One region of the Sulfobacillus sp. hq2 genome, then DNA from elsewhere that is predicted to be linked to it. Evidence: riboswitches for the same ligand, from Rfam matches in the RefSeq annotation. Region 1 holds a riboswitch; each other region holds the start of a gene.
The links. Region 1 has a riboswitch for S-adenosylmethionine ahead of CO251_RS00555 (O-acetylhomoserine aminocarboxypropyltransferase/cysteine synthase family protein). Riboswitches for the same ligand answer to the same signal wherever they lie in the genome.

Region 1 (3,002 bases):
CCGCCCCCTGGCTATAATGAGGGGTAAGAACTCTTTATTTAAGGAGGGCACAAACAATGCCCGAGGATAATCCGATACGCGTTGCTATTGTCGATGATCATGAAGTCGTACGCATTGGTCTGCGCAATATGATTGAACGCCAGCCCGATATGGTTATGGCCCAAGAATGGGAAAGCGGCCAAGAGGCCATCGACCATATTCCAGGTAATGTTGATGTTGTGGTCCTAGACGTTCGTTTGCCGGATATCAATGGCATGGAAGTCTGCCGCAAGCTTAAAGATCAAGATCCCAATCTCCGCATTATTATGCTCACCTCATTTGGGAGCCAAGATTTGGTGGTTGACGCGGTGAATGCCGGGGCTTCAGGCTACCTCCTCAAGGAATCCCGCGGACGCGCTGTTATTGACGGCATCCGCACGGTCGCTCAAGGTGGCGCATTATTTGGCCCTGAAGTCACATCACAGTTGCTCGAGCGCCTTCGCAATCCTAAAGTCACTACCGATGCCGTGGAAACGCTCACTGCGCAGGAAAAGAAAGTCCTCGAACTCATTGCCCAAGGCCGAACCAACAAAGAGATTGGCCAACTAATTTTCTTGAGTGATAAAACGGTCAAGCATTATGTCAGCAACATTCTCAGTAAATTAGGATATACCAGGCGTTCCGAAGCGGCTGCCCATTTTGCCCGCTATAATGCACCCGAAACCAATGAGGAAAACTAACTAATCCATATTGACGAAATACCTGACATTCTTTATCCTGTTATTCAATTGAAAACCTCTTATGGAGAGTGGCGGAGGGACTGGCCCGATGATGCCCGGCAACCGGCCTTGATGGTTATGGTGCCAATTCCTGCAGCATATTGCTGAGAAATGAGAGGCCGACACCAGAAGAGCCGGCTCTTACTGGTGTTTTTTTATGCGTCACCTTGATAAGGAGGCTTTAAATTAATGGAAAAGCCAAACCATTGGCAATTCGAAACAACGGCTGTCCGGGGTGGATACACACCGGATGCGGCAACATCGGCCGTCGCGACCCCGATTTATCAAACGGTAGGTTATGCCTTTAAAGATTCCGAACACGCAGCCCGGCTCTTTAATCTTGAAGAACCTGGCAATATTTATACCCGTATCATGAATCCCACCACCGATATTCTGGAACAACGTCTAGCCGCGCTCGAAGGCGGCCAAGCGGCTGTCGCCTTTTCATCAGGCATGGCAGCTATTACGGCGGCCATTTTGAATCTCTGTCGAGCGGGTGATGACATTATTGCCTCGACGTCTTTATATGGAGGTACCTGGACACTCTTTACCTCCACGCTTAAGGATTTCGGCATCACTGTCCGGTTTGTGGCCGACAACGACCTTGCTGAGGCCGATGCCCTGATCACCGAGCACACGCGCGGTGTCTTCGTGGAGTCAATTGGCAATCCTCGGCTCAATGTGACCGATATCGCCGCGTGGGCAGATTTTGCGCATCGTCACCACGTGCCGCTTATCGTGGATAATACCTTTGCGACTCCATATTTAGAGCAGCCCATCGCATACGGGGCAGATATTGTCATCCATTCACTGACGAAATGGATTGGCGGACATGGCACCTCACTCGGCGGCATCGTCATTGACTCGGGCCGATTTAATTACAATGTACCAAAATTCCCTCTCTATTCGGAGCCTGATGCAAGCTACCACGGCATTGTGTTCGGCGAACAACCCAGCTCCTATGCCCTACGCTTGCGCGTGAAAACCCTGCGAGATACAGGCGCCGCATTAGCCCCTTTCAATGCGTTTTTGATTCTATTAGGGCTTGAAACATTGGCATTGCGCATGAAAGAAGCAAGCCAGTCTGCCGCATTCATTGCCGACCGCCTAGCCCATCATCCCCTCGTCAGTTGGGTCAATTATCCCGGCCTGCCAGCCGACCCCGCCCATTTGAACGCGCGCAAGTATTTACGGGAAAACCTCTTTGGTACCATGCTCAATTTCGGTGTCAAAGGTGGACGCGCACAAGCCGAGCAAGTCATGAATCATTTGCAGCTCTGGATTATTGTGGCCAACGTCGGCGATGCCCGGTCTATGGCCATTCACCCGGCATCGACAACCCATCAACAGTTAAGTCCGCAAGAACAAGAACTAGCGGGCGCCGGGGGTGACCTCATTCGGTTATCCGTAGGGCTGGAGAATGCTCACGACCTGTGGGCCGATTTGGAGCAAGCATTAAACGCGTCCACTCACGCCTAACTATTGTGGCCAGTGTGAACCTAAAACGCCCACACTGGCCCCTTTTGGGTCAGTATTCGACTAACTGCATGGTGTCACGGTCCTTACGCCGCCCAGCCAGCGTCATTCGCCTCAATACTATGAGAGTATACGGGCCATGGGTTTTCATGCGCATCAAGGCCAAATGTTCCCGCGCTGCAAGAATCCCGAGCGTACGCACACTATATGTCCGTCCTTTTGGGCTCGTACTCGCCACTTCTATAGCAAACAATTTTGACCACAAGGTATTATCATCCACCGAAGAAATCACACAAACGATTCCATTGGGTGCCAACTGCTTGCGCATATGATGAAAGATTTGCCGCACCTGCGTCGCTGAAAATTCTTCTAAAAACCGTACTGCACTCACCACATCAAACGGCCCTGTTGGCAAACCCGCTAAAACGTCGCCTGCGACTAAACGTACTGATGAGAAGGACCTTGTGCGACACCGAGCAATAACTGAAGGGGTATCCAACATCGTCACATCAACCCCCATTTGGCTTAGCTGCCGTGCCAAATCACCCGTACCCCCGCCAATATCAAGCCAGCGCATTCCTGTTGAGGGTTTGATATTGGCGATAAGGAAGGTATTCATCTCTTGACCGGAGTCGGTAAGGCGCATATCATCCGCCGCATGCTTCCATGGTGCCAGCGCTTCCTCACAAAAAGGCACCAAGTGAACCCAGCGCCTCACCGCATCAATGCGCGTGATACGACGGGGATCCGGGGGTGCGCCGCACCACA
Region 2 (3,002 bases), on a different contig from region 1:
TAGACGTCCCCCACCGTCGTTGCCGAAGCAATGAGTTCTAGGCGGTCCATAAAACGAAATACACGGTCTTTTCCGCCCGACAATTCCAGTGTAACCACAGCACCGCCCATGTTAGGGAGCAGTCGCTGAGCCGTTGCGTACGTGGGATGATCTGCAAATAGTGGGTAATAAACGTGCGTAAAGAGACCAGACGCTTGGAGCTTTTGAGCTACCTGCAACGCATTTGCGCTTTGCTTTTCAAAGCGGACTCCTAATGTCCGCAGGCCTCGGTGGATAAGCCATGATTCAAAAGGACCTAAGACCGCCCCACGCAATTTGAGATATTGGTGCAAGCGCTCCTCATGTTGCTGGCGCCCTAAAACAACGCCCCCCATGGCATCGCCATGCCCTCCTAAATACTTGGTAGCACTATGAACCACCAGGTCAGCCCCGCACTCCGCAGGTCGGTACATCACGGGTGTAGCAAATGTATTATCCACAATGACCTGCGCGCCATGGCCATGCGCCAACCTTACCAGCTCTGGCACATCAAGCACTTTCAGAAGAGGGTTAGAAATGGTCTCGATTAGAACCGCTTTCGGCCGAACCTCGGCCAACATGGACACGAATACATCAGCGTCGGTAAACTCACCGACGGCAGTCTCAACGCCAAACTCAGCCCATAGGCTTGATAACAGACTTAATGAGGCCCCATAAATATCTTGGGAGACCAGAACACGATCGTGCGGTGCTAATCCCGTTGCGTAAAGAGCCGCATCAATAGCCGCCATACCAGAAGCTGTGGCAATACCGGTTTCGGCATGCTCCAACACCTTCATAGCCTCAACCAAAGCCGCTACATTGGGGTTCCCATGACGGGCGTAAGAAAAACCTTCGCGAGTTCCACCCATCAATTGATCTAGCTCTTCGCCTGATCGTGATCGATAACTCGTGGATGGATAAATCGGAAGAGCCGTAGGTTCTAAATTTCCAAAAAAATCGGTCCCAGCATGAACCAACCACGTATCACGTTCCCATTGCGGCATAGATGTCCGCCTCCTTTTCCATAAAAAAAAGCTCCCACCGAGGGAGGACGGACAACAACCCGTTCCCTCTCATCTCGAAAGACATTACGTCTTTCAGGAATTAGCACCCCAAGGGGTTGCCGGGCTTCATCGGGCCAGTCCCTCCGCCACTCTCGATAAGAGGCTAAGCAAGCTGACTTTATCATAAACTGATACGGCAATCAACGTCTTCCATCAATTATCTTCGCATCTAAGGCAATAAATGGCAGTTCTTGCTATTTCCAACAATGAATGCCATGATAGAAAGAAGGATTTCACATTAGGAAGAATGGGGCATTCATGGAATCAACCAATCCGCTTTTCCCGTGGAGTGATAGCGACCAGGAAATATGGCAAACCCATCGCGACGGACTGTATGCCATTCATACACAATTTGTTGGTCGTGCACTGACCGTTGCCGAGGCTCATGATGGAATGCGTACCATCATTGAAACTGTCACATGGGAACGCTTTACGCAAATGTTACAAGGGCACTTTCACACCCTCGCGCAAGATCCTAGGCTCGCTATATCATCCGAAACTAGTAGGCATATGGGGACAGCTCATATGCGTGCGCACATCAGCCCGTCTTGGTTTATCCGTCTCTTCAACGAATACTTCCCTGCCTACCATGAAATGCAGGAAAAGTGGGGTGATGGTCTGCCCCCCTTACGGTTAGTAAGGACCCGCTGGCTCTGGGACGTAGCTACAGCACTGGATAGTTATAATGATCTTCTCCACCACGAAATTGCCCAACAAAGCCAAAAGGTTGCTGACTTAATGGCTTATGCCTATCAAGACCCGCTGACGGGACTTCTAAACCGCCGAGGGCTGGAAGAGTTAATCGAACGACATGACCAATTGTATTCAAATATTCCAGGCCTCTTGATCCTTTTAGACTTAGACGGGTTCAAAGCGGTAAATGACCAGTTTGGGCATCCAGCTGGCGACCACTTTCTGCAACAAACGGCACAATCGTGGCGATCCCTCATCCGTTCGCATGACGGTCTCGCACGGATTGGTGGAGACGAATTTGGCCTATGGTTCACCTTTGCCGGACAACCCGAACAGGTGATATCCCATCTTCGACACATGGCTCAAGCCTTACCCTCTAAGACATTCCCGTTCGGTGTCTCGGGCGGCATTGCGCGCTATCCTGACGACGGCAGACGCTTTCAAGATCTCTATCGCCAAGCTGATAAAGCGCTATATCAATCGAAAAATCATGGCAAAGGATGCGTTTCTACTCTGTCGCCACCCCGCTTTTATCCCCTATCTAGTGCCTAAAACCGTATGGTGACAGATACCTTTTTATCAAATGCGCCTGATAGCTCCGCCGTTCAGGGCGGAGCTATCAGGCGCTGACCCCGCAAGGGTCAATCCGGGGTTTCCTGTTGTTCGATGTATTGCCGAATGATGGAGAGGGGTGCTCCACCAGCCGATCCCGCAAAATAACTCGGCGACCAGAGACTGCCGCCCCACAGCGCCCGCTCAATGCTCGGATAGTGCTTCTTACGTATCAATCGCGATGAGACGCCTTTGAGGCTATTCACCAGGCGAGAAATCGCGACCTTAGGCGGATAAGTGATGAGCAAATGCACATGGTCCCGCTCGCCGTCGAATGCCTCCAAGGTGGCCTCGAAGTCCTGGCACACGTCAGAAAAAATGGTACGCAAGTCCTCCAGGATTTCTTTCGTAAAGACCAACCGCCGATATTTCGCCACAAAGACCAAATGCACGTGTAAGTGAAAGACACAGTGTCTGCCGGTTCTGTAGTCGCTTGTGTTCGCCATAGACCAAGGGTATAATAGACCCAAGAGTTCGTCAAGCTCAGGAGGAGATCGATGCAAGAAACCATCGTCTTCCCCTATCGCGTGTCGGTGCCCCCGACGGAAGGGGCGAAAGCCTCCGCTGCTCGGCGATCAGCGGGCGACTTGTGGACGCGTTTGGTCACGATCC
Region 3 (3,002 bases), on a different contig from region 1:
GATGCACAAAAATCGTCCTTTCTGGGGCAATATCAGCCGATCAAGAAGTGAGAAAACGATCCAAAATATCACGGGCATTTTCATGGCGACGGCTTTCTTCCAATAAATAATTGAGCACGTCACGTAGCCAGGCGTCTAAGGGAATACGGTCCGTCTTTAATACGACGTCGTGCACGATCTTTTGCCGTTCGGGAAGCAGTTGACCGCCCTTGGCACTAAGTTGGTAGCGTACATTGTCAAAGGTTAGGGTGATCGACTTAATGGATGACGTTTTGGAGAAGAGGCCCGACTGACGAACCACCCGCACGTTTTCGGGCAACGACGCCTCCAGCTTATGCGCCAAGACGGTCATAAGCATTGGGACGTCATGGCGGACATCCTCCAGTCCAGCCGCGAGAATCTCAAAAGACATTCCCGCATTATCATCCATGTGGCACGCCTTCTTTCTCCTGCGCTGTCGGTTCACTAATGCGCATGGCCTAAGTATTGTGGACAGGTAGTCCCGCAATCATCACTCCTATTTTCAGCGAAGATGGGGCTGTGTGCAAGGCACGAAACTCCTAGACGGAGGATTTTTGTATAGAAAGAATGGGCGAGAGGTAGGGGAAGGAGAGCAAGAGCTCCCGCCGCATTAAGGGCAGCGGGAGTCGCTTAATGGAAGACGTGATGCCACAAGGTCAAGGCCGTGTGGCTGATTTGCATAGCAGCAAAGGTTAAAAAGGAGCCTAATATGGCGCGGACTCCTTGCCATGACTCGAGACTGCGCTGGGCATCCCCTAAGGTGTGGATGAAAAAATTCAACTGCCATAACAAGACAGAGCCGAGAACGGCAACAATGACGACGAACCAACGGAACACATGGCGGCGGCGAGCTGGTTTAGAGTCGGAATCCAGCACGCTGTGGCGCCGTTCTTTGGATAAAGACGAGCCCGATGACGACATGGTGCCACCTCCTATGGATACTCTATCATCCATACCAAAAAATGGCAATTATATTATTTTATGCAATGTCTCTTGACCATTTCGCGACGCCATGGTATTTTGCTTACAATTCAATAAGATTTACTTCTTATCCAGAGTGGTGGAGGGACTGGCCCGATGAAACCCGGCAACCCCCATAGGGTGGGTGCCAATTCCGGAAGAATACGGATTCGTATTCTTTAAGATGAGAAGAGCTAACGCCTCTTCTCTAAGTAGGCGTTTTTTTATGGTTGGATGTGCCGGGCTCTGTCTGGTCCACGCCACGCGTCCAGCTTCATTTCCTCAACGACTTTGATGCCGGTGAGATCAGAACAGGGGAGAAATTATATAATGAAGACAACGATTATGGGGTCTTATCCGAAAATTCCGGCGGGTCCGGGGCCGAGTGTCCGGACTGCTATTCAACGTTTCGAAAAAGGGCAAATCTCGCCGGAGCAACTGTACTCGACCTATGAAAGTGTTGTAAAACGGGTCGTGGACTTAGCCGCTGATGCACAGTGTGATAGGACCACAGATGGCCAGATCCGCTGGTACGATCTCTTTGATCCCGTCGTTCGGGACTTGGATAATGTGTACAGTGCGGGTCTACTGCGGCTGTTTGACAACAACTTTTACGTACGTCATCCGGTCGTCACAGGTCGCCTACAATATCAAGGGGGAACGCTAGCGGCATGGAGTCGCGAAGCGGCCTCTTTATCTCGTATTCCCGTGACAATTGTCCTTCCGGGCCTCTTTACCTTTTTATCTATGGTGGAAGACAAAAATTACCACAATGAGGAAACGCTATTAAGTGACTTGGTTGATGTCATGCGGTTGACCGTCCGTCACCTCGCTGATACGGGTATTGTTGAGGTGCAGTGGGATGAGCCGGCGCTGGCGCGCTATGCGGATCGTTGGCCCACAGCGTTCGTTCAAGAAGCGTACCAGAAGCTCCTAGCGTTGGAAGGACCACTGGAGCAGTCGTTAGCTCTGTATTGGGGACCCTCGTCACCGTGGCTGGACACGTTGGCAGCATTACCCTTTGCGCGGCTATCTTTTGATGCCGTAAGCGAACCGGCCATTCTTGATCGCCTGGCGTCTCACACCCTGCCTGCTTCAGTGGGCGTGGGAATCATTGATGGGCGCAATGTGAGAATGGAAGATGCTCATCAGGTGGTCGACATCTTGGAACCGGTATTGCGTCGCCAAGGTTCTGATCGGGTTTGGGTACACCCCAACTGTGGATTGGAATTTTTGCCTCCTGACCGGGCGGCGGCGAAAGTACGTCTTTTACAGGACCTCAAAACCCTGATCAACGGTTAACCGACAGAAAGGACAAACAACCCAATGGCCAAATATTTACAGACCACTAGTGTGGGCAGTTTTCCCAAGCCTCCGGAACTTATGGCTGCGCGTGCGCGTTTTCGCCGCGGTGAGATTTCGCGCGAACAGTTGCAACAAGCGGAAGAGGCCGCGACGAAAAAAGTCATGGATTTGCAAGAAGAACTGGGCATCGATATTTTTGTGCATGGCGAGATGGAGCGAGGCGATATGGTCGCTTATTTCGCGGAGAATTGGCAAGGGTTTTCGGAGTCATTGCCGGTTCGGTCATACGGCAACCGCTATTATCACAAACCCATCGTCGAAGGCACTGTGGCCTTGGGAGATGCAGCGGGGCTAACGGTCGCATCATGGCAAAAAGCGGCCCAATTGACGGCCCGTCCTGTGAAGGGGATGCTCACCGGTCCTTATACCATTTGTGACTGGTCTTTCAATGCCTATTATCCCGACCGTCGTTCTCTCGTGCTGGATTTAGCTCATCTGGTGCACGAGGAGGCGGTGGCATTAGAAAAAGCGGGCGCTCGTTATATCCAAATTGATGAACCCGCGTTATCGACGAGGCCCGAAGAATTGGATTTGGCTATTGAAGCCATGGCGATTGTCACAGAAGGATTGACGGCGAAGACCATCAGTCATATTTGTTACGGGGATTTTGATACCATTTTGCCGGGATTATTTGAGCTTCCGGTGGACCAGCTCGA
Region 4 (3,002 bases), on a different contig from region 1:
TGCAGGGGACCTTACCTCACCCTTTGACGGTGAGCCAGGAAGAATCCTTGGTTAATCAGGCCTTTCGTGCAGTCGGAGCATCGCGTGTCAACGGCATTCAAACCCCTCAGTACGTGTCGGTCGCGGGATACACGGCGTTCATTCATTCCCACGACTCTCTTCAGGGGCACGCGGTCAATTTGCAAGTGGCGACGAACTACAACACCTATTGGGACGAAGAGCAGGTTGATGTAGGTACGCCTTTGGTGACCGTGACTTATTGAGTGTGTTTGAACTACCAGTTCCTGGGCACACTGGAATTAAGAGGATATGAATATCCTCGGCGCAGCAGCGCATACGAAAGTGGAGGAACAGACACTATGGCGAATCGTCGTCTCACCATGTTCGGAATCATTGGGGGAGTCGCAGTAGTGGGGGGAGGCATTCTAACATTTGCACTGACACACCGGTCATCGCATACAGTGACCGTGCCGGTCGCGCATCACGTGCCCAGTGCGCGTGGACATCAAGCAGCTCAGGCTCCCGCCCTTAACGACACTACGGCCCCGTTGCTGATGCCGATTAACGGCACCGTGTCCAATCCCTTTGGATGGCAGTATTCGGGCGCCCTCAATGAGTGGTACTACAATCCGGGCATAACGGTTTCCGCAAAAGCGGGGACACCCGTGCATGCGGCTTGGGGTGGAGTGGTCACGCAAGTCGACAATGTCGATCATCAAGGACTGTCCGTGACTGTGAAGGATGGCAATGACTATGAAACGGTCTATGGACATTTGGGCAGCGCCAGTGTCAAGGCGGGTCAGATGATTAAGCAAGGACAAGTCGTAGGGAGTGTAGGGGGCAGCAGTATTTATAGCCGCCAACCGGGGTCTCACTTAGACTTCCAAGTATTTCACGGGTCTATGGCAACCAACCCGGAAGGTTTTATGCACCCTTCCTCGTGAACCCATGAAATGCCAGAGCAGGATTATTTGCTCTGGCATTTATTTTTTTGCGGCCCATATACTCTACCAAGTTCGGGGGGAGAAAGGGGCCGGAAATGTGAAGGACCATATCTGGCAGCGTGTTGTGGACATCGGAAATTATATTCTGAATAACGGCGCAACCGTTCGTGATACTGCAAAGGTTTTTGGCGTATCCAAAAGCACGGTCCACAAGGATGTCACCGAACGATTACCTAAAGTCAATCAAGCATTAGCCACAGAAGTGAAAAAAGTCCTAGAAGTGAATAAGGCCGAGCGTCATCTTCGGGGTGGAGAGGCAACCAGGCAGAAATTTCTAACGAACCGCCCGGTTTAGCCTATTTATAGGCCGGATGCCGGGGATGGGAGCTGGCACCATCCCCGGGGAGACCCGCTTAAACCACGTGTCGTGGATGTTGACAGCGTTTGGGGAAACGCTATATACTCGGGAAGACAATTGACCATGAAGCTCTTATCAAGAGCGGCGGAGGGACAGGCCCGATGAAGCCCGGCAACCGGCTACCCATGCCAAGGTGCCAATCCCGACCTCACTTACGGGGACGGATGAGAGAATACCAGCGTAGCGCCTCTTCTCTCGGAAGGGGTCTTTTTGTTTATTGTGGGAATTTGCAAGGAGGGCATGAGTTGGGGCACAATTTTCTGTTTACGTCTGAATCGGTTACGGAGGGGCATCCGGACAAAATTGCCGATCAAATTTCAGACGCCATATTAGACCGGATTCTCGCGGAGGATCCCGTTGCGCGCGTTGCCGCGGAAACGGTTGTTACGACCGGACTAGCATTAGTGGTCGGGGAAATTTCTACGGTGACGTACGTCGATATTCCTCGGGTGGTGCGAGACACCATCCGCAATATTGGGTATACCCGTGCCAAAATGGGATTTGATGCGGATACAGTATCGATTCTGACGTCGATTGACGAGCAATCGGCGGATATCGCCATGGGCGTCAACGAGGCATTGGAAGTGCGGCAAGGCTCAGCCGATGCTCGCGCCTTAATCGGGGCAGGAGACCAAGGCATGGTCTTTGGGTATGCTTGCAATGAAACCCCGGAGTTTATGCCAGCACCTATTTCGTTGGCTCATCAGCTGAGCTATCGACTGGCGCAGGTCCGCAAGACGGAAACCGTCCCATTTCTATGGCCTGATGGCAAAACCCAAGTGACTGTACGCTATGAGAACGCTAAGCCGATTGGTATTGATACGATTTTGGTGTCGACCCAGCATCATGCGTCTGCCACGCTTGAAATGGTTCAGGAAGCGGTCATCGAGGAAGTGATTCGGCCGGTGATTGCTCCGCACTGGGATCTCTCTAACACGCGGATATTGGTTAACCCAACCGGTCGGTTCGTGGTAGGGGGGCCCCATGGAGATTCAGGCTTAACAGGCCGGAAGATTATTGTCGATACCTATGGCGGTTATGCGAGGCATGGAGGTGGGGCATTTTCTGGCAAGGATCCCACGAAGGTCGACCGATCGGCATCGTATGCGGCAAGGTGGGTGGCTAAAAACTTGGTCGCGGCAGGATTGGCTGAGCGCGCCGAAATTCAAATTTCTTATGCGATTGGTGTCGCCGAACCTATATCGGTTATGGTAGATACCTTTGGAACCGGACGCTTAGAGGACGTGGCCCTAGCCAAAATTGTCCGCGAGGTTTTTGACCTGCGACCGCTCGGTATTATCGAAGATCTTGACCTGAGGAGGCCGATTTACCTTCAGACGGCAGCGTATGGTCATTTTGGCCGGACTGATGTGGCTTTGCCATGGGAACAATTGAACCGTGTTGATGCCCTTCTAGACCGCGCGGCTGTCAAGCCCGCAGATTAGTCTTTTGGTCATCTTTTCCGCAGTCTGTTCGTATAATGGGACAGAATGTGGAAAGGGGAATCGCGGTGACCTGGTGGGGAGCGCTTGGGTTGGCTCTGTCGCTGTACGGAGCTGTTGTGGTGCTTGAATGGGTCTATGCGCGTGTTTTGCAGCCGGCAGGAGTGGAAGCGCTGTCTGTCAGCATCGTACTGCACG

Region 2: linked by a shared signal. The riboswitch ahead of CO251_RS07920 (PLP-dependent aspartate aminotransferase family protein) and the one ahead of CO251_RS00555 (O-acetylhomoserine aminocarboxypropyltransferase/cysteine synthase family protein) in region 1 are both predicted to bind S-adenosylmethionine.
Region 3: linked by a shared signal. The riboswitch ahead of CO251_RS16410 (synthase) and the one ahead of CO251_RS00555 (O-acetylhomoserine aminocarboxypropyltransferase/cysteine synthase family protein) in region 1 are both predicted to bind S-adenosylmethionine.
Region 4: linked by a shared signal. The riboswitch ahead of metK (methionine adenosyltransferase) and the one ahead of CO251_RS00555 (O-acetylhomoserine aminocarboxypropyltransferase/cysteine synthase family protein) in region 1 are both predicted to bind S-adenosylmethionine.

The regions. Positions count from the first base shown of each region.
Region 1 covers NZ_NWUL01000008.1:57,613-60,614, reverse strand. Annotated here, with positions in the region: gene CO251_RS00565 (GAF domain-containing sensor histidine kinase) at 1-17, shown strand, start outside; gene CO251_RS00560 (response regulator transcription factor) at 57-719, shown strand; SAM riboswitch class I at 776-876, shown strand; gene CO251_RS00555 (O-acetylhomoserine aminocarboxypropyltransferase/cysteine synthase family protein) at 948-2,237, shown strand; gene CO251_RS00550 (bifunctional 2-polyprenyl-6-hydroxyphenol methylase/3-demethylubiquinol 3-O-methyltransferase UbiG) at 2,287-3,002, opposite strand, start outside.
Region 2 covers NZ_NWUL01000031.1:212,697-215,698, reverse strand. Annotated here, with positions in the region: gene CO251_RS07920 (PLP-dependent aspartate aminotransferase family protein) at 1-1,025, opposite strand, end outside; SAM riboswitch class I at 1,092-1,187, opposite strand; gene CO251_RS07915 (GGDEF domain-containing protein) at 1,344-2,330, shown strand; gene tnpA (IS200/IS605 family transposase) at 2,420-2,836, opposite strand; gene CO251_RS07905 (RNA-guided endonuclease TnpB family protein) at 2,888-3,002, shown strand, end outside.
Region 3 covers NZ_NWUL01000048.1:119,644-122,645, reverse strand. Annotated here, with positions in the region: gene CO251_RS16420 (hypothetical protein) at 41-430, opposite strand; gene CO251_RS16415 (hypothetical protein) at 652-942, opposite strand; SAM riboswitch class I at 1,067-1,172, shown strand; gene CO251_RS16410 (synthase) at 1,312-2,283, shown strand; gene CO251_RS16405 (methionine synthase) at 2,308-3,002, shown strand, end outside.
Region 4 covers NZ_NWUL01000045.1:18,785-21,786, reverse strand. Annotated here, with positions in the region: gene CO251_RS12650 (YwmB family TATA-box binding protein) at 1-263, shown strand, start outside; gene CO251_RS12645 (M23 family metallopeptidase) at 360-944, shown strand; gene spoIIID (sporulation transcriptional regulator SpoIIID) at 1,042-1,299, shown strand; SAM riboswitch class I at 1,432-1,533, shown strand; gene metK (methionine adenosyltransferase) at 1,608-2,807, shown strand; gene CO251_RS12630 (glycosyltransferase) at 2,873-3,002, shown strand, end outside.